DNA from 3 places in the Streptomyces finlayi genome. Region 1 is predicted to be linked to each of the others. Evidence: riboswitches for the same ligand, from Rfam matches in the RefSeq annotation. Region 1 holds a riboswitch; each other region holds the start of a gene.

Evidence for each region. A riboswitch is a leader RNA that binds a small molecule or an ion and turns the genes downstream of it on or off. The one in region 1 is predicted to bind cobalamin.
Region 2: it holds a riboswitch for cobalamin, as region 1 does, so the genes downstream of both, F0344_RS01930 (CbtB domain-containing protein) here and F0344_RS10810 (ribonucleoside-diphosphate reductase subunit alpha) in region 1, are expected to answer to the same signal.
Region 3: it holds a riboswitch for cobalamin, as region 1 does, so the genes downstream of both, F0344_RS28995 (cobalamin biosynthesis protein) here and F0344_RS10810 (ribonucleoside-diphosphate reductase subunit alpha) in region 1, are expected to answer to the same signal.

The regions. Positions count from the first base shown of each region.
Region 1 is NZ_CP045702.1:2,395,914-2,403,565, reverse strand. It holds gene def (peptide deformylase) at 1-45, shown strand, start outside; gene F0344_RS10825 (D-Ala-D-Ala carboxypeptidase family metallohydrolase) at 216-953, shown strand; partial or broken gene F0344_RS10820 (helix-turn-helix domain-containing protein) at 1,026-1,439, opposite strand; gene F0344_RS10815 (ribonucleotide-diphosphate reductase subunit beta) at 1,516-2,532, opposite strand; gene F0344_RS10810 (ribonucleoside-diphosphate reductase subunit alpha) at 2,532-4,925, opposite strand; cobalamin riboswitch at 5,066-5,188, opposite strand; gene mctP (monocarboxylate uptake permease MctP) at 5,321-6,955, opposite strand; gene F0344_RS10800 (DUF3311 domain-containing protein) at 6,952-7,206, opposite strand; gene F0344_RS10795 (GntR family transcriptional regulator) at 7,470-7,652, opposite strand, start outside.
Region 2 is NZ_CP045702.1:388,414-396,065, reverse strand. It holds gene F0344_RS01970 (dihydrolipoyl dehydrogenase family protein) at 1-1,043, shown strand, start outside; gene F0344_RS01965 (hypothetical protein) at 1,199-1,579, shown strand; gene rpsR (30S ribosomal protein S18) at 1,604-1,828, opposite strand; gene F0344_RS01955 (CobW family GTP-binding protein) at 1,866-3,056, opposite strand; gene F0344_RS01950 (type B 50S ribosomal protein L31) at 3,056-3,310, opposite strand; gene rpmG (50S ribosomal protein L33) at 3,340-3,504, opposite strand; gene F0344_RS01940 (DUF6480 family protein) at 3,658-3,903, shown strand; gene F0344_RS01935 (histidine phosphatase family protein) at 4,119-4,682, opposite strand; adenosylcobalamin (AdoCbl) riboswitch at 4,797-4,944, shown strand; gene F0344_RS01930 (CbtB domain-containing protein) at 4,948-5,163, shown strand; gene F0344_RS01925 (CbtA family protein) at 5,190-5,963, shown strand; gene F0344_RS01920 (GNAT family N-acetyltransferase) at 6,098-6,646, opposite strand; gene F0344_RS01915 (tetratricopeptide repeat protein) at 6,974-7,327, opposite strand; gene F0344_RS01910 (pirin family protein) at 7,482-7,652, shown strand, end outside.
Region 3 is NZ_CP045702.1:6,339,217-6,346,868, reverse strand. It holds gene F0344_RS29015 (alpha/beta hydrolase) at 1-817, opposite strand, end outside; gene F0344_RS29010 (class II aldolase/adducin family protein) at 897-1,556, opposite strand; gene F0344_RS29005 (inorganic phosphate transporter) at 1,823-3,079, shown strand; gene F0344_RS29000 (hypothetical protein) at 3,098-3,328, shown strand; cobalamin riboswitch at 3,422-3,613, shown strand; gene F0344_RS28995 (cobalamin biosynthesis protein) at 3,715-4,659, shown strand; gene F0344_RS28990 (cobyric acid synthase) at 4,656-6,482, shown strand; gene F0344_RS28985 (putative cobaltochelatase) at 6,479-7,652, shown strand, end outside.

The sequences.
Region 1 (7,652 bases):
ATGGACGAGGGCACGCCCCGCTACGAGGTCGTTCCCAACGACTGACCGCTCGCGCTCCGTGGACGGGGTCCGGTCGCCGGTACAGCCGGCGGCGGGACCCCGTTCCCGTTCCCGTTCCGGTTGCGGTCAACCGCTGTTCTTCCCTGCCTGGTTGACGCGCGTCGACTCGTCCGACAGTCTCAGCCCCAACACCTCACCGTGGTAGGGAGTACCCCATGCTCAGACGCACCGCACATGCCTTGCTCGGCCTTGTCATGGCCATGGCTTTCGCGATCGGCGGAGTCGTACTGACCGCCGGTCCCGCACAGGCCGACGGCTGTTACACCTGGACCAGGACGCTCTCGCCCGGCGCCACCGGCAACGATGTCACCCAGCTCCAGATCCGGGTGGCCGGATACCCCGGATACAACGCCGTGCTCGCCATCGACGGCTCGTACGGGCCGTCCACCACCGCGGCGGTCAAGCGCTTCCAGGCCGCCTACGGGCTCACCGCGGACGGAGTCGCCGGCCCGGCCACCCAGTCCAAGCTGTACGCGCTCCAGGACGACGACTGCACCCCGGTCCACTTCACGTACCCCGAGCTCAACAACTGCAACAGCACCTGGGCGGGCGGTGCGGTCGCCGCAGGCACGGCCAAGGCCAACGCCCTGAGCTCGATGTGGAAGCTGGAGGCGCTCCGCCACGCGCTCGGTGACGCGTCCATCCGCGTGACCAGCGGCTTCCGGTCCTACTCCTGCAACTCGGCGGTCGGCGGCGCCTCGAACAGCCGCCATCTGTACGGTGACGCCGTCGACCTGGGCTCGGGACCGCACTCGCTGTGCACCATCGCCAAGCAGGCCCGCTACCACGGCTTCAACGGGATCCTCGGCCCGGGATACGCCGGCCACGGTGACCACGTCCACGTCAACCAGGGGCCCAACCGCTTCTGGTCGGCGTCGAGCTGCGGCATCTGAGCCGCGTACACCACCTGTCCAGCACCGCCGCCCCGTCCGGGAAGTCCGGGCGGGGCGGCGCGCGTCCTGGGCTCAGGCCACCCCGGTCGTCGCCGACGGGCCGCGGAAGGTCCGGCGGTAGGCGTGCGGAGTGATGTCCAGCGAGCGTACGAACTGGTGGCGGAGCGCCGCCGCGGTGCCGAAGCCGGTCCGGTCCGCGATGGCCTCCATGGTCTCGTCGGAGCCTTCCAGCAAGTGCTGCGCCAGCAGCACCCGTTGGCGCAGCAGCCAGCGGTACGGAGTGGTCCCCGTCTCCTGCTGGAAGCGGCGCGCGAAGGTGCGCGGTGACATGTGGGCCAGACCGGCGAGCTGTTCGACGGTCATCTCCTGGCCGATGTGGCGCTCCATCCAGGCGAGCGTGTCACCGACGGTGTCGCACGCGGCCCGGGGCAGCGGGCGCTCGATGTACTGCGCCTGCCCGCCGTCGCGGTGCGGCGGCACGACCAACGACGGCCCGGCGCCACACGGCCGGTCACGGCCGCCCGGCGCCCCTCCAACGGATCGTGGGCCAGGGTTCACGGCATTAGAAGTCGTCGTCGAACCCGACCGAGCCCTCCACGGCCACCTGGTACGCGGACGGCCGGCGCTCGAAGAAGTTCGTCAGCTCCTGGACGCCCTGGAGCTCCATGAACGAGAACGGGTTCTCCGAGCCGTACAGCGGGGCGAAGCCCAGGCGGGTGAGGCGCTGGTCGGCGACGCACTCCAGGTACTGGCGCATCGACTCGGTGTTCATCCCGGGCAGGCCCTCACCACACAGGTCCCGGCCGAACTGCAGCTCCGCCTCGACGGCCTCCTTCAGCATGTCGGTGACCTGCTGCTGGAGGGCGTCGTCGAAGAGCTCCGGCTCCTCCTTGCGGACGGTGTCCACGACCTCGAACGCGAAGTTCATGTGCATCGTCTCGTCACGGAAGACCCAGTTGGTTCCCGTGGCGAGGCCGTGCAGCAGACCGCGGGAGCGGAACCAGTACACGTACGCGAAGGCCCCGTAGAAGAACAGCCCCTCGATGCAGGCCGCGAAGCAGATCAGGTTCAGCAGGAAGCGACGCCGGTCGGCCTGTGTCTCCAGCCGGTCCAGCTTCTCGACCTCGTTGATCCACTTGAAGCAGAACCGCGCCTTCTCCCGGATCGAGGGAATCTCCTCGACCGCGTCGAACGCCGCCGCGCGGTCGTCCGGGTCGGGCAGATAGGTGTCGAGCAGCGTCAGATAGAACTGGACGTGCACGGCCTCCTCGAAGAGCTGCCGGGACAGGTACAGCCGCGCCTCGGGCGAGTTGATGTGCTTGTACAGCGTCAGCACGAGGTTGTTGGAGACGATCGAGTCACCCGTCGCGAAGAAGGCGACGAGCCGGCCGATCATGTGCTGCTCGCCGGGCGACAGCTTCGCGAGGTCCGCCACGTCCGAGTGGAGGTCGACCTCCTCCACCGTCCAGGTGTTCTTGATCGCGTCGCGGTAGCGCTCGTAGAAGTCCGGGTACCGCATGGGCCGCAGGGTCAGTTCGAAACCCGGGTCGAGCAGGTTCTTGGTCGCGTCGGAACTCATCACTGACAGGCCTCGCAGGACTCGGGGTTTTCCAGGGAGCAGGCGATCGCGTCCGCGTCGGGCGCGGCCGTCTGGGCGGGGACGGGGGCGGCGGACGCCGCGCGGGCGATCCGGGTGGCCGGGCGCGAGCGCAGGTAGTACGTCGTCTTCAGCCCCTGCTTCCAGGCGTACGCGTACATCGAGGAGAGCTTGCCGATCGTCGGCGTCTCCAGGAACAGGTTCAGCGACTGACTCTGGTCGAGGAACGGCGTACGGGCCGCCGCCATGTCGATCAGTCCGCGCTGCGGGATCTCCCACGCCGTGCGGTACAGCGCCCGCACGTCCTCGGGGATCCACGCGAAGCCCTGCACGGAACCGCTGGCCTCGCGCAGCGCCTCACGGGTCCGCGCGTCCCACACGCCGAGCTTCTTCAGCTCGGCGACGAGGTAGGCGTTGACCTGGAGGAACTCACCGCTGAGCGTCTCGCGCTTGAAGAGGTTGGAGACCTGCGGCTCGATGCACTCGTACACCCCGGCGATCGAGGCGATCGTCGCCGTCGGCGCGATGGCCAGCAGCAGGGAGTTACGCATCCCGGTCGTCGCGATCCGGGCGCGCAGTGCGTTCCAGCGCTCCGGCCAGTGCAGCGCGGTGGCGTAGTGGTCGGGGTGCAGGACACCGCGGGCGGTGCGTGTCTGCGACCAGGCGGGAAGGGGCCCGGAGCGCTCGGCGAGGTCGCAGGACGCCTCGTACGCGGCGAGCATGATCCGCTCGGAGATCTTCGTGGACAGCGCCCGCGCCTCGGGGGAGTCGAACGGCAGCCGCAGCTGGAAGAAGACGTCCTGGAGCCCCATCGCGCCCAGGCCCACCGGGCGCCAGCGGGCGTTGGACCGGCCGGCCTCCTCGGTCGGGTAGAAGTTGATGTCGACGACCCGGTCGAGGAAGGTCACGGCGGTGCGGACCGTGGCGTCCAGGCGCTCCCAGTCGATGTCGCCGTCGGCCACGAACGCGCCGAGGTTGACCGAACCGAGGTTGCAGACGGCCGTCTCGCCGTCGTCCGTGACTTCGAGGATCTCGGTGCACAGGTTCGACGAGTGGACCACGCGGCCCGGCTCGGCGGTCTGGTTGGCCGTGCGGTTGGAGGCGTCCTTGAACGTCATCCAGCCCTGACCGGTCTGCGCGAGCGTACGCATCATGCGGCCGTAGAGGTCCCGGGCCGGCATCGTCTTGCGGGCCAGCCCCGCCGCCTCGGCGGCGCGGTACGCCGCGTCGAAGTCGTCGCCCCACAGGTCGACCAGCTCGGGCACGTCGGCGGGCGAGAACAGCGACCACGGGCCGTCCGCGTCGACCCGGCGCATGAACTCGTCCGGAATCCAGTGCGCCAGGTTGAGGTTGTGCGTACGCCGCTGGTCCTCGCCCGTGTTGTCGCGCAGCTCCAGGAACTCCTCGATGTCCGCGTGCCAGGTCTCCAGGTAGACGGCGGCCGCGCCCTTGCGGCGGCCTCCCTGGTTGACGGCGGCGACCGAGGCGTCCAGCGTCTTGAGGAACGGCACGATGCCGTTGGAGTGCCCGTTGGTGCCGCGGATCAGCGAACCGCGGGCGCGGATACGGGAGTACGAGAGGCCGATGCCGCCCGCGTGCTTGGAGAGCCTGGCCACCTGGTGGTAGCGGTCGTAGATCGAGTCGAGCTCGTCCAGCGGCGAGTCCAGCAGATAGCAGGAGGACATCTGCGGGTGCCGGGTGCCGGAGTTGAAGAGCGTGGGGGAGGAGGGGAGGTAGTCGAGCCGGCTCATCAGGCCGTACAGCGCGGCGACCTCGTCCAGCGCCTCCGGTGAGTCGTCCTCGGCGAGGCCGGACGCGACGCGCAGCATGAAGTGCTGCGGGGTCTCGATCACCTCTCGGGTCAGCGGGTGGCGCAGCAGATAGCGGCTGTAGAGGGTCCGCAGCCCGAAGTAGCCGAACCGGTCGTCGGCGCCGCCCACGAGCGAGGCGCCGACCAGGGCGTCGAGCCGGGAGGCGTGGACCCGGACGAACTGTGCGGTGCGGTCCGCGATCAGTCCCTCGCGGTGCCCGACGGCGACCGAGGCCGAGAAGGAGAGCGCGCCCTGGCCTGCCGCCTCGTCCGCGATGGTGCGGGTGAGGAGGCGTGCGGCGAGCCGGGAGTAGGCGGGGTCCTCGGAGATCAGGCCGGCGGCGGCCTCGGTGGCCAGCGAGCACAGCTCGGCCTCGTCCGACCGGGCGTTGCGGCCGCGCAGTGCGGCGGCGGCGACGCGTCCGGGGTCGGTGTCGGGCAGATCCGCCGTCAGTTCGGTGAGGGTCCGCAGGAGTACGGTCCCGGGGGCGTCCGTGGACTCGGCGGTTCCGGTGTTTCCGGCGGACTCTGCTGCTGAAACCGGATCGGCTGGCGCGATGGTCACGCGGTGCTCTCCCTCGCTCGGCTCCGGCCAGGCGGGGAACGGGGGCAGCCGGGCAGCGTGGGGCCCGGAGGCGGCAGCACTGCGTGCGGCGTCCACCGGCCCATCCACGAGGCCCGGACGTCTGTGCGCCCGGTTCGGTCGAGCCGGGCGCGCTGTCGACAGGTCTTCGGACTTCGGATGTGCAAAAGCACACCGATCACACCGTTGCGGGACAGTTCCGGATTCACACCGGATTCCCCTGCGGCGACAGCGAGCATGAGCATACATGTGGGGGCTCCTTGCCGAAGCAGCCCCCACATCTTGTGTCGCGTGGTGAAGGTACCGGAAAGCGCGACGGGCCGCCGCGCCTCCCTCAGGGAAGGCGCGGCGGCCCGTGCACGAGTCCGGCCGGCGTGTCAGTGACCGCCCGGTGCGCCCACCGTCGCGGGCGGGAGCACCTTCTCGACGCCCGGGTCACCCGCGTCCGCCGTGTAGTCGGACGGTGAGGTCTCGTCGATTCCGGCCGGGGCCTTCAGCGCGTTGAGCACGAAGGTCAGCACGACCACGACCACGAGGTTGAGGACGAAGGCGGTGAGACCGATGTAACCGATCTCGCCGATGCCCGGGATCTCCTTCGAGGAGCCGCCGAAGTGCTTCTGGGTCGGGCTGGCCACACCGTACGCGGCGACCGTCCCGTACAGCATGCCGACCGCCCAGCCCGCGATCAGGGCCCAGCGGTGGAACCACCGGGTGAAGAGGCCGCCGACCAGCGCGGGCATCGTCTGGAGGATCCAGATCCCGCCGAGCAGCTGGAAGTTGATCGCGACCGTCTTGTCCATGGTGAGGACGAAGGCGAGCGCGCCGACCTTCACCAGGAGCGAGACCATCTTGGAGACCTTGGTCTCCTGCGCCGGGGTGGCGTCCGGTTTCAGGAAGTCCTTGTAGATGTTGCGGGTGAAGAGGTTCGCCGCGGCGATCGACATGATGGCCGCCGGGACCAGCGCGCCGATGCCGATCGCGGCGAAGGCGACGCCCGCGAACCAGCCGGGGAACATGTTCTCGAACAGCTGGGGGATGGCCAACTGCGGGTTGTCCACCGTGACCCCGGCCGCGATCGCCATGAAGCCGAGCAGCGCCAGCAGGCCCAGCATCAGCGAGTACAGCGGCAGGATCGTGGTGTTGCGGCGGATCACGTCACGGCTGCGACTGGAGAGCGTCGCCGTGATCGAGTGCGGATACATGAAGAGCGCGAGCGCTGAACCCAGCGCCAGGGTGGCGTAACCCCACTGACCCATATCGGTCGGGACGAGCGCGCCGCGCGGTTTTCCGGTGGCCTCGTTCGTCTGCGAGAACGCCTCGCTCGCCTTGGCGAAGATGTCGTCGAAGCCGCCCAGCTTGATCGGGATGTAGATGATCGCCACGGCGATCACCAGGTAGATCAGCCCGTCCTTGACGAACGCGATCAGCGCGGGCGCGCGCAGGCCCGAGGAGTAGGTGTACGCGGCGAGCACCGCGAACGCGATCAGCAGCGGCAGGTCCTTGACGAACCAGTGCGTGGTCTCCCCGCCGCCGACGCCCATCACGTCCAGCACGGCCTGGATACCGACGAGCTGGAGCGCGATGTACGGCATCGTGGCGAGGATGCCGGTGAGGGCGACCGCGAGCGAGAGCCCCTTCGAGCCGAAGCGGCCCCGGACGAAGTCCGAGGTGGTGACGTAGCCGTGCTTGTGCGACACCGACCACAGGCGCGGCAGGAAGGTGAAGATCAGCGGGTAGACGAGGATCGTGTAGGGGACGGCGAAGAAGCCGGCCGCGCCCGCCGCGTAGATCGCCGCGGGGACGGCGACGAAGGTGTACGCCGTGTAGAGGTCCCCGCCGAGCAGGAACCAGGTGACCCAGGTGCCGAACGACCGTCCACCCAGGCCCCATTCGTCCAGGCTGTTCTCGTTCTCGGCCTTCCGCCAGCGGGCGGCCATGAAGCCGATGACCGTGACGGCCACGAAGAAGAAGATGAATACGGCCAGTGCCACGCCGTTCACGCCGTCCTTCATGCTGACGCACCTCCCTTGCGGGCGCGCTGGTCACGCTGCCACAGCACGTACGCGACCATCGTCAGCGCGGTCGAGACGAAGACCCAGAGCATTTGGTACCAGTAGAAGAACGGGATTCCGATGAAGGTCGGATCGACCTTCGCGTACGAGTCCACCCACAGCATCGCCACGAACGGTGCGATGAGACACAGGGCGATAACCACCCGCACGGGTGTGATCGTTGGTCGTTTTCCGGTGTTGTCTTCGGGCATGTGGTGCTCCGTCCCCTCGCTCGTCACCTGGCGTAATGCGCACGCAATCTAGGCGAGCGGTCCGTCCAGCGTCATCCCCTGTCCGCATTGCGGTAGTGCAACGGTGACGTCTCGGCGATACCCGCGCCCGGTGGGACTCACGAGAGAAAGGACGGACTGGTTCACGCCAGCTGTCCGCGCCGGCGCAGCGAACGGCCCCCGTGGGGAAATGACTCCACGGAGGCCGTTCGTCGTGCGGTCCTGGCAGGCCGGGGCGGCAGGACTCAGTCCGTGGGCCGCTTCAGGCGGGCCACGAACTTGTAGCGGTCGCCGCGGTACACCGAGCGCACCCACTCCACCGGTTCGCCGTTCCCGTCGATCGAGTGACGGGACAGCATCAGCATCGGCAGACCGACGTCCGTACCCAGCAGCCCCGCCTCGCGCGGGGTGGCGAGCGAGGTCTCGAT
Region 2 (7,652 bases), 2.0 Mb from region 1:
AAGGAACGGAGCACCGGCTCACCGCCCGGCACGCCGTGGCCGTCTGCACGGGCAGCCGGGCCGTGACCCCGGACCTGCCGGGCATCGCGGAGGCCCGTCCCTGGACCAGCCGCGAGGCGACCAGCGCGAAGGAGGTACCGGGCCGGCTGATCGTGGTGGGCGGCGGTGCGGTCGGTGTGGAGATGGCCACGGCCTGGCAGGCACTCGGAGCCGAGGTGACGATGCTGGTCCGCGGCAAGGGTCTGCTCCCCAGGATGGAGCCCTTCGCCGGTGAGCTGGTCGCCGAGGCGCTGACCGAGGCGGGCGCCCGTATCCGTACCGGAGTGTCCGCCACCGCGCTGCGGCGAGCGGCTCCGGACGCGCCCGTCACCGTCGAGCTGGACGACGGCGAGCGGGTGGAGGCGGACGAGATCCTCTTCGCCACCGGCCGCGCGCCGCGCACCGACGACCTCGGTCTCGACACGGTGGGCCTGGAACCCGGCTCCTGGCTCGACGTCGACGACAGCTGCCGCGTCCGGGGCAGCACCTGGCTGTACGGGGTCGGCGACGTCAACCACCGGGTGCTCCTGACCCACCAGGGCAAGTACCAGGCGCGGATCGCGGGCGCCGCGATCGCGGCCCGCTCCCAGGGCGTCCCCCTGCTGGAATCCGACCGCTGGGGCGCCCACGCGGCCACCGCGGACCACGCGGCCGTGCCCCAGGTCGTCTTCACCGACCCGGAGGCCGCCTCGGTCGGCCTCACCCTCAAGGAGGCGGAAGAGGCGGGCCACCGGGTGCGGGCGGTCGACCACGACCTGGCCTCGGTAGCGGGCTCGGGACTCTACGCACAGGACTACCGGGGCCGGGCCCGCATGATCGTGGACCTGGACCGGAACATCCTCCTCGGCGTGACCTTCGTCGGCCCCGGCATCGGCGAACTGCTCCATTCCGCCACCGTCGCGGTAGCGGGCGAGGTCCCGATCGACCGCCTGTGGCACGCGGTCCCGGCCTACCCGACCATCAGCGAGGTGTGGCTGCGACTGCTGGAGACGTACCGGGGCTGAGCCGACCGGACGGGTGTTGTGGTGGCGGACCGGGCGGGAGGACGTCACTCGAATGCCGCCCGGGCACATGCGCGGTTGCGTCCGGCCCAACGCCCCTGCCTGAGCGGCCATTTGACCGCTTTCGTGTCCGGCGGACGCCTCGACCCTTTGCTGGGGTGGAGAACGCCGCCGCGGCCCTCGCCCTCGAGGGAATGCAGGTCGCAGGACGGATCCCGGAGATCCACACGGACTTCACCGTTGTCCGGTCGGACGACATCGGCAGGGTCAAGACGTCCATGAGTGTCCTGCAGATCGCCGGCAACTGGCTGCCGGTTCCGACGGTCGTCCCGGTGGCCGGCGGCGTCCTCCTCTCGCAGCGGCGCCGCACGGCTCTGGTCGCCGGCGCCCTGGCGGTGGCCGCCACGACTGGGCGGCTCGGCATCGGGCTGCACGTGTTCCGCGCGATCTACCTCGACGCGCTGCCTGCCGGGGGCGCCCCGGGAGCCGCCGGAGCGGTCTACGACGCCCTGACGCACCTGCTGCGCACCAAGGGGTGAGGGGTGGGCGGTGACGGCGACGGGCTAAGGCAACAGGGCCATCTCCCGTGCGTTCTTGATGGCAGTGGCGATGCGGCGCTGCTGCTGCGCACTGATACGCGTGACTCGGCGGCTGCGGATCTTGCCCCGGTCGGAGATGAACGTGCGCAGCAGTTCGGTGTCCTTGTAGTCGATGTACGTGATCTTGGCGGAGTCGAGCGGGTTCGGGCGGGGCCTGACGGGCCTGCGGGGGTCCGGGCGGCGCGGCATCAGTTCTCCTCGGGAGTGTGCGGGCGATTCGGGGTGGTCAGTGGACCGGGTCGAGAAGCGAGTCGAAAGCGGGACGCAGGCTGCGCCACGCCTCGCGTCCCGGCCCGTACTCGTCGTCCGTGAGCAGGCAGGAGTCCAGCAACGTGGTGAGACCGTCGCGGTCGAGCCCGGGGGACACGAAGACCAGGTGCTGGCAGCAGTCGCCGTGCACCGGGTGCCAGTCCAGGGCGGCGGCGGCCTGCCGGAAGGGCGGCACCATGTCCCAGGCGGCGTCCGGCAGCGACGCGAGCCACGGGCCCGTGTTCTCGACGCAGAGTGCGCCGCCGGCGGCCTCCCAGGACAGGAGGGTGTCGGGCCGGTCCGCGAGCCAGAAGCGGCCCCGGCTGCGGGCGGCCGCGCAGCTCAGATCCTCCAGCGCCGCGTACAGACGCTCGGGGTGGAAGGGCCGGTGCCTGCGCCAGACGAGGGTGCTCACCCCTGCCTCGTCGGCGTCCTGGGGGAGGAGTGCGCAGGCGGGATGCTGGGCGGCACCGGCCGCTTCCACATCGAACCCGGCCATCGCGAGCGCCGTCAGCGCGTCCGATCCGGCCGCCGCCTGCCGGGCCAAGGGGTGGAGCTGCCTGATCAGCGCCCGGTCCTCGTCGTCCGCCTCCCGGCCCTGCCCGCCTCCTTCATCCGTTCCGCCCTCCGTGCTGTCGACGAGGGCGATGACGGACGCGTACTCCAACTGGCGGGCCCAGGTGTCTCCGACGGTCCGCTGATCGGTTGCCGCCGCGGCGAGCCCCGCTTCCGCGAGATCGTCCCCGTTGACGAGGTAGGGCTGTACGAGAGCCGGATCGACCGCGGTGATGACGCTCTTCACTTCGGCCCAGTCCTGCCCGTGGGCAGCGATCACCTCGGCCATGGCCTTCGGTTCGACCGAATCCCAGAGTTCGAGGACAGCGAGCGCGGTGAGTCCGCCGGCCGCGAGCCGCTCCACTTCCGGGATCAGATCCTCACGCAGCGCGCAGCAGGCGCAGTCGTTGACGAGAGGCGCGTCGCCGCTGGACAACTCGCCCGAGGAGTCACGCAGTGTCCGGTGCACGGTCCCCGTGCCGGCCGTCGTCAGATCGTGGTGCAGCGCGACACTGTGGGGAACGTTCTTGAGCAGTCCCTCCACCACCTCGCGGCGGGCGTCGGAGTGCAGCCCGCAGACGATGACGACGGGCAACTTCTGATCGTCCCCCATCACCTGCCCTCACGGCTCCCGTAGCGGCGCTCGAACCGCTCCACGCGCCCTGCCGTGTCCAGCACTCGGGCCGTACCGGTGTAGAAGGGATGACTCGCGGAGGAGATCTCCACATCGACGACGGGATAGGTGTTGCCGTCCTCCCACTCGACGGTGCGCTCGCTGGTGAGCGTGGAGCGGGTGAGGAAGGCGAAGTCGGCGGCCTTGTCGCGGAAGACGACGGGGCCGTAGGCGGGGTGGATTCCGGGCTGCATGGTGATGTCCTTCGTGTCCGGGGAGAGGGTCAACGTTCTTCGCGGAAGTCCACGTGGCGGCGGACGAGCGGGTCGAATTTGCGCAGCACGAGCCGGTCGGGGTCGTTCCGCCGGTTCTTACGGGTGACGTAGGTGTAGCCCGTGCCGGCGGTGGAGCGGAGCTTGATGATCGGGCGTACTTCGTTGCGAGCCATGGCGACACTATATGGCAATGATTACCATGTTCAAAAACGGCTCCGGTGCTCCCGGTCGGGCGCGCTTGGGTGGCTGCTCACCTTCCGCGCGTCCGGCCAAGGAAGATTTGTGAGATTTGGTGCATTTCTGGCTGAAGGGGTATGCGGAGAGGTATGAGCACTGCGAATCCCGACCCGGACCCGCGCAATGTCCCCGACCCCGACCCGCGAAATACCCCCGGCCTGGAACCCGGCGGGGGTGTTCCCGTCGGCGATACGCCCCCGGCGGAAAGCAGCATGTCGGGGGCGGGGCCGTGGAACGAGCCACCCAGGGGATGGGCGAAGGGGCCGCTCTTCGCCATCCTCGCCCTCGCGGTGGTGGTGGCGGCCTTCTTCCTCGTCTACGCCATCCTTATATGACCGGCGTGCGCCACCGCGCGGGTCGTCCGCCGCATCGGCGGCTGGGCGGCTCTACCGCTCGAGGGGCGTAGGTGGCGGGAGGCCTCCGTCGGCCGGCATGGCCGCGGCGGAAGAGCGTCTGTGACAGGCGCGGCGAAGCAGCGGCATGAATGCGCCGCGGCCGGGGGCGTGCGCGCGACCGCGATGACAGCTGCCCGCCGCAACAGCGCCTGTGATCAGAGGACCTGGCCGCACTTCAGGTTCCAGCGCCCCTCGCGGCCGCTGAGTTCGGTGAGTGCCAAGGGGGCCACGTCGAGGCGCCAGAACCCGGCCGCCGCCAGGCCGAGCCCGTGGACGACCGCAGCGCGTACGACGGCGGGCTCGACGATGGCGAGCACGCGGCCGCTGCCCTCCTCCAGGCCGTCGAGCCAGCTGCCGACACGGGCGGACAGGTCCAGCAGCGACTCGCCACCGTGCGGGGCGGCGGTTGGGTCGGTGAGCCATGCCGCCACGGCCTCGGCTTCGCCGTCGCTCACGTCGGACAGTCGCTTCCCACGCCAGCGGCCCATGTCCCAGTCGGCAAGGGCGGGTTCGGGCGTGGGGTGAACGTCGAGCGCGTCAGCGGTCCGCAGACAGCGTTCGGAGGTACCGCTCACCCATAGATCCGCCTCCGGTACACGGTCCGCCGCGGCACGCGCGCGCCGCACTCCGGCCTCGTCGAGGGGCGCGTCTCCCTCGAACCGGGCCTCGCGCAAGGCCGCGTTCATCGCGGGCGCGATCAGCATCACCCGTACCGTCACGTAGCTTCTTCCACTCCCTCAACCGTGGGCCCGTCCGGGGCGCGGCACAGTCCCTCCGCGGCCCCGCTCTCGTCCTGATTGCACCATGGCGGTCCTCGGCCGTGAGCGGTATGGTCACGATCACCATGACGACGGTGTGACGGAAGCCGGTGAGAATCCGGCACGGTCGCGCCACTGTGAACCCGTACCCGTACGGGAAGTCAGACCCGGCACTGTCGTCTCAGGCACCACGATCGGGACGCGTGTTCCCACAGGAGGTTCTGCCATGGCACAGTCCGCTGCCCCCACGGCCGGCGTACCCGCCATCACCCCCGTCTCGCTGAAGGCCCTCGCCCCGTGGGCGGTCTTCTTCGGCATGCTCATGCTCGTCCTGCTGTACTTCGTCGGCGCCGAGCAGGGCGCCATCTCGGTCATCGCCGGTGAGGGCGTCCATGAGTGGGTTCACGACGGCCGGCATCTGCTCGGCTTCCCCTGCCACTGAGAAACCGATACGCAGGGGACAATCTCGTGAACTCCATATCTGTCAGAGCTGTACTCATCCGCGGGATGCTCGCGGGACTCGTCGCGGGTCTGCTCGCTCTCTGCGTCGCCTACTTCCTCGGCGAGTCCCAAGTGGACGCAGCCATCGCGCTGGAAGCGGCTCATCACCATGACCACGGCGGCGGCGAGGAACTCGTCAGCCGGACCATGCAGGCCACCGGCGGACTCGCCACCGGCGTCCTGGTGTTCGGCGTCGCGGTCGGCGGCATTGCCGCACTCGTCTTCTGCTACGCGCTCGGCCGTATAGGCGCCTTCGGCCCCCGGGCCACGGCCGCCTTCGTCGCCGGTGCCGCACTGCTGACGGTGTACGTCGTGCCGTTCCTGAAGTACCCGGCCAACCCGCCGGCTGTCGGTGATCCCGGCACCATCGGACAGCGCACCGCGCTCTTCTTCCTGATGGTCGCGCTGAGCGTGCTGCTGGCTCTCGGAGCCGTCGTCCTCGGTAGACGGCTCGCACCCCGTCTGGGCAACTGGAACGCGTCCATTGCCGCGTTCGCCGGCTTCGTTCTTCTCATCGGCCTCGCCTACGTCTTCCTGCCCTCGTTCAACGAGGTCGGCAAGGACTTCCCGGCCACGCTGCTCTGGCAGTTCCGGCTGTCCACTCTCGCCATCCAGGCGACGCTGTGGATCGGCTACGGCGTGGTCTTCGGATACCTGGCCGAACGCCTGCTGGAGCCGAAGCCGGACAACTCCCGTGCGGGCACCGGACCGGCGTCCCGGACGGCGGTTTCGCCGACCTGACGGTGGCGGTGCGTGGGACAGGCCGGCCGGGTCCCCACGACACTCCCACTGATCCAACCGGCCCACTACGCGACCCGCCAGGCTCTGCCCGGCGGGTCGCACTGTTGCGGCCGGTCCTCGCCAGGTTATGAGCCCTATGTCCGCCGTGGATCTCGTGCCTCAGGTGCATCAAGTGCTTCTTGTGGGGCGTCGCCGGTCAACTCGACGCGATAGTGATGCAGTTGATCATCCACCCCGACGAGTCGCATACCGGCCGCCGTCATGACGCGGTGTGATCCGATGTTGTCGAGGTCCGCGTCGCCCTTCGCTGAGGTGACGCCCTGCGAGCGGGCGAATTCCAGCAGGGCGCGCAGGGCTTCGGATGCGTACCCCTTCCCTCGGGCCGTGGGGGCCAGGCCGTAGCCGATGGTCACCTGGCCACGTTCGTCCGGTGCACCGTGAAAGCCCGCCCCGCCGATCACCTGCTCGTCCTCGCGCCGAATGATCGCGAAGGATCCGAACGGCCGGGGGTCACCGACCGTTTCGCAGGTGTTGAGGTAGCGCCTCGCGGCGGCTTTCTCGCCGTCGGACGGGTATCCGGGGGTCCATCGAAGGTTGCCGCCGGGTTCCCCCGCCGCCAGGTCCGCAACCTCGGCAGGACTCATCAGGTGGAGGGTGAGGCGTGTTGTCGCAAGGTCATCCATGGCAGCGGGAGTATCACGGCGCGAGGGCCTGGCGCACGTGAATATGCCCGGCCGGGAGGTCGGCACAGCTCAATGGTGTCGCTACGGAGTGGTCGCCGATGGTGACTCGACGGGCGCGGCGGCTCCGTCCGTCGCGGTTCCCTCCACCGCTGCCACCTTGAGGGCCCTGCTGCGGCAGTCCCACGGCGCTGGGCTCAGTACGGCGGAGGTGGCCTTGATGACGGAGTGGCTCGATCGTGTTTCCCATACGCAGAGCGGCCCGGAGCCGAAGCCCCGGGCCTGACCGGCGCCCCCGAGAAGCACCATCCTGCCTCGGGGATGCCTCCGCTATGGCGCGTCCGGCCCGAAGTCACCGGTCAGGGCCGCGGCCATCCGGAGGTGGGGCCGGGCTTCCGCGTGGCGTCCCTGGCGCTCCAGGGTGCGGCCCAGCATCAGCTGCGCGTAGTCCTCCACGGGGTCACGCTCCAGTACGGCGCGCAGCTCCGTCTCAGCCTTTCCGAGTCGTGCCGAGTGGTAGTACGCACGGGCCAGCAGCAGCCGCGGAGCGACCTGCTCCGGCACCTCATCGACCAGTCCGCCCAGGATGCGGGCGGCGGTGAGGTACTCCTTCGCATCGAAGAACATCTGCGCCCGGTCCCAGCGATCGGCTGCTGCGCCGAACTCGTAGTACGTCTCGTTCACTGGTCCTCCTCGGCCGGGCCGTCGACGGATCCGGTCCGCCGTCGCCGCGGTGATCCATTCAGCTGCTTCAACCCAGCATAATGATTGAATATTCCACTAAACTTTCGGCGTGGGGACCGGCGCTCCCGGGCCCGACGGGAATAGGTTGAGCGCCATGAGCAATCTCGATCGCCAGGCCACACCCTCGGTCTGCGGAGGACGGGGCTTCGTCGTCGCCGAGCCGGTGCGCGAACTACTCGCCCCGCGTCATGTCCAGTTGGGCGAATCCACCGAGGTCCGCAGACTGCTGCCGAATCTGGGCCGGAGGATGGTCGGTGCCTGGGCC
Region 3 (7,652 bases), 3.9 Mb from region 1:
GGGCGCGCAGGGTGGCGCGCCAGTCGAGGACCGGTGAGTCGAGGACGAGGCCGCTGATGCGGTCGCGGAGCGGGGAGTTCACGGCGGCGTGCAGGGCCATCGAGGCGCCGGTGGACCAGCCGTGGACGATGACGCTCTCGGCCCCGTACCGCATCGCGTATCGGATCGCGGCGTCCAGGTCGCGCCATTCGGACTCGCCGAGGTGGCCGAGTCCGTCCGTCGGGCGGGGCGCTCCGGTGTCGCCGCGGTAGGCGAGGTCCAGCACGGGCAGTTGCTGGGCGTTCAGGAACCCCATCAGGTTCATGGGGTGGGCCCGGCTGGTTCCGAGCCCGTGCACCGTGATCACCCAGACGTCACGGGGAGCCGGCACGAACCAGGCGGGCAGGACGCCGAGTTCGCCGGGGATCTCGACCTCCTTGAAGTCGAGCCCGAGTGCGCTGCCCGGGTCCCCGCTGTACAGCTCCGGGGTCATGCGGACCTTGGCGCCCGGTTCCAGGGTTCCGTGGACGACGCGCTCCAGACGGCGTACGACGGTGTCGGCGCCGTGCCCCGCCTGCTCGATCACCGGTCCGACCACGGCGTGGACGCCGTGGCCCACCAGTCCGTACGTACCGGGGCGGAGTGCGGCGAAGGAGCGGGTCAGGGTGACCTGTCCGGCCGCCGTGCTGTGCACGGTGAGCCTGCGGTCGCCGGGGAAGGGACGTCCGGACGGCACCTTGAGGGCGGCGTCACTGGCATACCGGCCGGCGGCGACCGCTGCCGCGCCGACGCCGAGAATCGTGGTGACGGCCGCTGCCGTCGCTGTAGCCGGGCGCATGCTGCCAGTGTCGGGGCGCCCGTCGCGGGGGGCCAGTGGGCGGGGCCGTCCGATTCCCACCGGTACGGCCCCCTGGGGGTCAGCCCGGCTGGCCGTAGGTCTCCAGGGCGTCCTGGACCTCGCGCAGCTGGGCCCCGGAGAGCAGGGAGGGCCGGAGGCCGGGTACGGAACTGGCGGTGAGCCAGAGCCTGCACAGCCATTCGAGCTGGGCGGTGCGGTCGTACGCCTCGTCGAGGGAGTTCCCGTAGGTGACGGTCCCGTGGTTCTGGAGCAGGCAGCCCGTGCGGTCCCGCAGGGCGGTGAGCATGTTCTCGGCCAGTTCGCGGGTGCCGTAGCGCGCGTAGGCGGCGGTGCGGACGGGGCCGCCGAGCATCGCGGCGGCGTAGTGCACGAGCGGGACCTCGGGGACGAGGGTGGAGACCGCGGTGGCGTGCACGGCGTGGGTGTGGACGACGGCGGCCGCGCCGGTGTCCGCGTAGACGGCGAGGTGCAGCGGGAGTTCGCTGGTGGGGGCGAGGTCCCCGAGCACCTGACGGCCTTCGAGGTCCACGCCGACCGCGTCCTCGGGGCGGAGCCGGTCGTAGGGCACGCCGCTGGGGGTGACCAGGACGATGTCCCCGGCCCTGGCCGACACATTGCCGGAGGTCCCGACGACGAGGCCGTCGGCCGCCGTCCTGCGGGCCGTCGCGACCACGCCGTCCCAGGTCCGCCGGACCGCTTCCCGCTGCTGATCGCTCATGCGGAAATCCTATGAGAGGGCGGCGGGAGCGCGGCTCGGGTGACCAGGATCTCCTCGGGGCTGAAGAGTGGCCGAAATGCCCCCCTGACGCCCGATACGGAACGACTTCCTCCAGGCGCCGGACGGGCTGCGCCGCCCTCCCCCCGCGGAACCGGAGCACCGGCACTCCGGTTGGGGTCACCACAGCGCCCTTCTCAGTTCACCTTCCGTTCATCCAGGTTGCCTAGGGTCCACGAGCCACTGACGTCGAGCGATTGCCTGGGTAAATGGAACACATCACACTGCTGCTTGCGATTGTGATCGTGACAGCTCTCGTGTTCGATTTCACGAACGGTTTCCATGACACCGCCAACGCGATGGCCACCACCATCTCGACCGGCGCTCTGAAGCCCAAGACAGCGGTGGCCATGTCCGCCGTCCTCAACCTGATCGGCGCGTTCCTGTCGGTGGAGGTCGCGAAAACGATCTCCGGCGGGATCATCAACGAGGACGGCCTCAGAACCGAGGTCATCTTCGCGGCCCTCGTCGGCGCCATCCTGTGGAATCTGCTGACCTGGCTGGTGGGTCTGCCCTCCAGCTCCTCGCACGCCCTCTTCGGCGGTCTCATCGGCGCCGCGGTCATGTCGGCCGGATGGTCCTCGATCGACGGCGGCACCGTCGTCACCAAGGTCCTGCTCCCCGCCGTCGCCGCCCCGCTCGTCGCCGGTCTCGCAGCTCTGCTGGCCACGCGGCTGACGTACCGGATCAACCGGAAGGTCACCGACGAGGCGCAGCTGAAGTCGACCGCCAAGGGCTACCGGGCCGGCCAGATCGCCTCGGCCGGGCTCGTCTCCCTCGCCCACGGCACGAACGACGCGCAGAAGACCATGGGCATCATCACGCTGGCCCTGGTCACCGGCGGTGTCCTGGCCCCCGGCTCCAACCCGCCGGTCTGGGTCATCGTCTCCGCGGGTGTCGCCATCGCCCTGGGTACCTACCTCGGCGGCTGGCGCATCATCCGCACCATGGGCAGCGGCCTCACCGAGCTCAAGCCGCCGCAGGGCTTCGCCGCCCAGACCAGTGCGGCCACGGTCATCCTGGCCTCCTCGCACCTCGGCTTCTCCCTCTCCACCACCCAGTCCTGCTCCGGCGCCGTCATGGGCGCGGGTCTCGGACGCAAGGGCGGCGTGGTCCGCTGGTCCACCGCCACCCGGATGTTCATCGCCTGGGGCCTGACCCTGCCGGCCGCCGGTCTGATCGGCGCGGGCGCCGAGCTCCTGACGAAGCAGGGCGGCTGGGGCGTCGCCGTCGTCGCCGTCGTGCTCGTCGCGGGCTCCGGTGCCATCTGGCTGGTGTCGCGCCGCCAGCCGGTCGACCACACCAACGTCACGGACACCCCGGAGCCCGAGCCCGCGGGAGTCGTCACGACGGCCATGGCGGCCGTGACGACTCCTCCTACCGGCACCGCGGCCATGGAGATCAAGTCCACCATCCCGGCCCCGGCCGGAACCACCGCCGACCCGGCCCGCCCGGCCACGGTCTAAAGGGCAGGAACTACCACCATGAAAATCGACTGGGCAGCTCTTGCCTCCGTCTTCGGCGTCAGCCTCGTGGTCACCGTGGCGCTCGTCGGTCTCTTCACCCTCGGCATCGTCGGCCTGTCCAAGCAGGCGGCGACGGCCTCGGCCGGCAGCTCGGGCGGCTCGCTCGCCCTGGCCCGCACCGGCGCGTACCTCTGCTTCGGCCTCTGCGCCGCGGCAGTCAGCTACGGGATCTACCTGATCGTCGTCTGACGGAACGGCCGCGACGCACGCGGCCGCAGGTGTCCCCTCGCCGTTGATCTGCGTGCAGCTCCGCAGGTCAACGGCGAGTTGACGGGCGTTCGCACAGCGTGGTGGACTGCCCGTGCCGTTTACGGCGACAGAAGAGGAAGCCGGTGCGAATCCGGCGCGGTCCCGCCACTGTCACCGGGGAGCACTCCCCCCACACCGGAAGTCACGGTCCGTCCGCGGACTGGAAGGCCGGGGGGAACTGCGGATCCGGAAGCCAGGAGACTCTCGTCGCCGGTCACGTCGAACCAGGGCGCGGACCCTGAGTGAGGACATACGTCATGCCCGGCCGCCGTGCGCCCGATCCTGTGTCACCTTCCAGAACGTCCCGTGCATCGGCGGGCTGAGCCATGCGTGCCGACCGCATCTTCGCGTACGGCGCCACGGCCGGCCTGATCGGCGATCTGCTCCTGGGTGATCCCCGTCGGGGGCACCCCGTCGCCGCGTTCGGGACGGCCGCCGCAGAGGTCGAGAGCCGACTGTGGCACGACCACCGCGGGTGGGGCGCGCTCCACACGCTGGTCTGCGCCGGAGGCGCCGCGGGCGCCGCCGCGCTCGCCGCCCGTACCGTCCGCGACCGGCCCGCCGTGGCCGTCGCGCTGACCGCCGCCGCCACCTGGTCCGTCATCGGCGGCACCTCTCTGGGCCGCGAGGCACGTGCCATCGGCGGCGCACTCGCCGCCGGGGACCTCGGCACCGCCCGCGAACGGCTGCCGCATCTGTGCGGACGCGATCCGCAGGCGCTCGACGGGCCTCAGATCGCGCGGGCCGTCGTCGAATCCGTCGCCGAGAACACCTCGGACGCCGTCGTCGGCGCCCTCGTCTGGGGCGCCCTGGGCGGAGTACCGGGCTTCGTCGGCTTCCGGGCCGTCAACACCCTCGACGCCATGGTCGGGCACACGTCGCCCCGCTACCGCCGGTACGGCTGGGCCTCGGCCCGCCTCGACGACCTCGCGGGCTGGCCCGGGGCCCGGCTCACCGCCGTACTCGCGGTCGCCGCCGGAGGCCGCCCGCGGGACGCGGTGCGGGCCTGGCGCGCCGACGCGGGCAAGCACCCGAGCCCCAACGCTGGGCCGGTCGAGGCGTCGTTCGCGGGCGCGCTCGGCGTACGGCTCGGCGGAACCCTCGCGTACGGCGGCCGGGTCGAGCACCGGCCGGTACTCAACGGGGCGGCCGGGCGCGCGGTGGAGACCGCGGACATCGAACGTGCGGTGCGGCTGTCGCGCCGGGTGAGTGCGCTGGCCCTCGGCGTCTGTGTGGCCGGCCGGCTGATCGCGGGACGGAGACGGACATGAGCGGCGGACTGCTGGTCGCGGGAACCACGTCGGACGCGGGCAAGAGCGTCGTCACGGCGGGAATCTGCCGGTGGCTGGTGCGGCAGGGGGTGAAGGTCGCGCCGTTCAAGGCGCAGAACATGTCGCTCAACTCGTTCGTCACCCGCGAGGGTGCGGAGATCGGCCGCGCCCAGGCCATGCAGGCGCAGGCCGCCCGGGTGGAGCCGACCGCGCTGATGAACCCGGTGCTGCTCAAGCCCGGCAGCGACCGGTCCAGCCAGGTCGTCCTGATGGGCAAGCCCGTCGGCGAGATGAGTGCGCGCGGCTACCACGGAGGGCGGCAGGAGTCTCTGCTGGGGACCGTCGTGGACTGTCTGGAGCAGCTTCGGGGCACGTATGACGCCGTGATCTGCGAGGGGGCGGGCAGTCCGGCCGAGATCAACCTGCGGCGTACGGACATCGTGAACATGGGCATCGCACGGGCCGCGCGCTTCCCCGTGCTGGTGGTCGGGGACATCGACCGCGGGGGCGTCTTCGCCTCGTTCTTCGGTACGACGGCCCTGCTGAGCGCCGAGGACCAGGCGCTGGTCGCCGGGTATCTCGTGAACAAGTTCCGGGGCGACGTCTCGTTGCTGGAGCCGGGGCTCGACATGCTGTACGAGCTCACGGGCCGGCGGACGTACGGAGTGCTGCCGTTCACCCACGGGCTGGGCATCGACGAGGAGGACGGCCTGCGCGTGTCGTTGCGCGGCGCCGTACGGGAGTCCGCGGTCAGCGCCCCGCACGGAGAGGAGGTCCTGCGGGTGGCGGTGTGCGCCGTACCGCTGATGTCGAACTTCACCGATGTGGACGCGCTCGCCGCCGAGCCGGGGGTCGTGGTGCGGTTCGTGGACCGGGCCGAGGAACTGGCCGACGCGGACCTGGTGATCGTGCCGGGCACGCGCGGCACGGTGAAGGCCCTGGCCTGGCTCCGCGAGCGCGGACTGGCGGACGCGCTGGTGCGGCGGGCCGCCGAGGGGCGGCCGGTACTCGGCATCTGCGGCGGGTTCCAGGTGCTCGGTGAGCACATCGAGGACGAGGTGGAGTCGCGGGCCGGGCGGGTCGACGGGCTGGGGCTGCTGCCGGTCCGGATCCGGTTCGACCGGGAGAAGACGCTGGCGCGGCCGGTCGGAACGGCACTCGGTGAACCGGTCGAGGGGTACGAGATCCATCACGGGGTCGCCGATGTGCGGGGCGGTGAGCCGTTCCTGGACGGCTGCCGGGTCGGCTCGGTGTGGGGGACGCACTGGCACGGCTCGCTGGAGAGCGACGGGTTCCGGCGGCGGTTCCTGGCTGAGGTCGCCCGGGCAGCGGGGCGGCGGTTCGTGGCCGCGCCGGACACGAGCTTCGAGGCGCTGCGGGAGGAGCAGCTGGACCGGCTGGGGGATCTCGTGGAGGAGCACGCGGATACGGATGCCTTGTGGCGGTTGATCGAGGGCGGGGCGCCGAGGGGGCTGCCGTTCGTGCCGCCGGGGGCGCCGGTGGGGGTTGCGGAGGTTGGTGCGGGGCGTGCGAGTGCGGGGCCGGGGAGTGCGCCTGCGGCGGGCCTTCCCCTACCCGCCCCTTCCCGTAACCGGGGCTCTGCCCCGGACCCCGGTCCTCAATCGCCGGACAGGCTCGGTGGGGCCGGGGGGCGGCTGGATGGAGCCGGACGCGGGCCTGATGGGGGCGGGCGCGGGCCTGTTGAAGCCAAGCGCGGGGCTGATGAAACCGGGCGCGGGGCTGATGAAGCCGGGCGCGGGGCTGATGAAGCCGGGCGCTCGGTCATGGAAACAGATGTGCATGCGACTGAGGAGGCCCTGTGAGTACGCCCTATCCCTTCACCGCCATCGTCGGACAGGACGATCTGCGGCTCGGGCTCCTGCTCAACGCCGTCAGTCCTGCCGTCGGCGGCGTCCTCGTGCGCGGGGAGAAGGGGACTGCCAAGTCCACCGCTGTGCGCGCGCTCGCGGCGCTCATGCCCGAGGTCGCCGTCGTGCTGGGGTGCCGGTTCTCGTGTGACCCCGTCGCACCGGACCCGGCGTGTCCCGATGGGCCCCATGAGACCGGGACCGCGGCGGGTGTGTCGCGGGCGGCCCGGACCGTCGAACTGCCCGTCGGCGCCTCGGAGGACCGGCTCGTCGGGGCGCTTGACATCGAGCGGGCGCTCTCCGAGGGCGTGAAGGCGTTCGAGCCGGGGCTCCTCGCCGACGCGCACCGCGGCATCCTGTACGTCGACGAGGTCAACCTGCTCCACGACCACCTCGTGGACCTGCTGCTCGACGCGGCCGCCATGGGCGCCTCGTACGTCGAGCGCGAGGGCGTGTCCGTACGGCACGCGGCGCGTTTCCTGCTCGTCGGGACGATGAACCCCGAAGAGGGCGAACTGCGGCCGCAGTTGCTGGACCGGTTCGGACTCACCGTGGAGGTCGCGGCCTCCCGCGACACCGATCTGCGGGTCGAGGTCGTACGGCGCAGGCTGGCCTACGACGACGACCCTGCCGGCTTCGCCGCCCGATGGGCGGACGAGGAAGGGGAGTTGCGCGGGCGGATCGCCGCCGCGCGTGCCCTGCTGCCCCATGTCGTCCTCGGCGACGGTGTGTTGCGGCAGATCGCGGCGACCTGTGCCGCCTTCGAGGTGGACGGGATGCGTGCCGACATCGTCATGGCGCGCACCGCCACCGCTCTGGCCGCCTGGGCCGGGCGCGGGGAGGTGCTCGCCGAGGACGTGCGCCAGGCGGCGCTGCTCGCGCTGCCCCACCGGCGCCGGCGCAATCCGTTCGACGCGCCGGGGCTCGACGAGGACAAGCTGGACGACACCCTCCGGGACGCCGCACCGGATGGGGATGGGGATGGGGACGACAGCGGCCCGGACGGCCCGGACGGCGGCGGAGGCGGAGGGGTGCCCCCGCAGAGCGATGGGCCCGAGGGTCCCGCCGGAGCCGACACGCCGGATCAGCAGCCGGAGAGCGGTGGCGACGCGCCCGGGCAGGGGC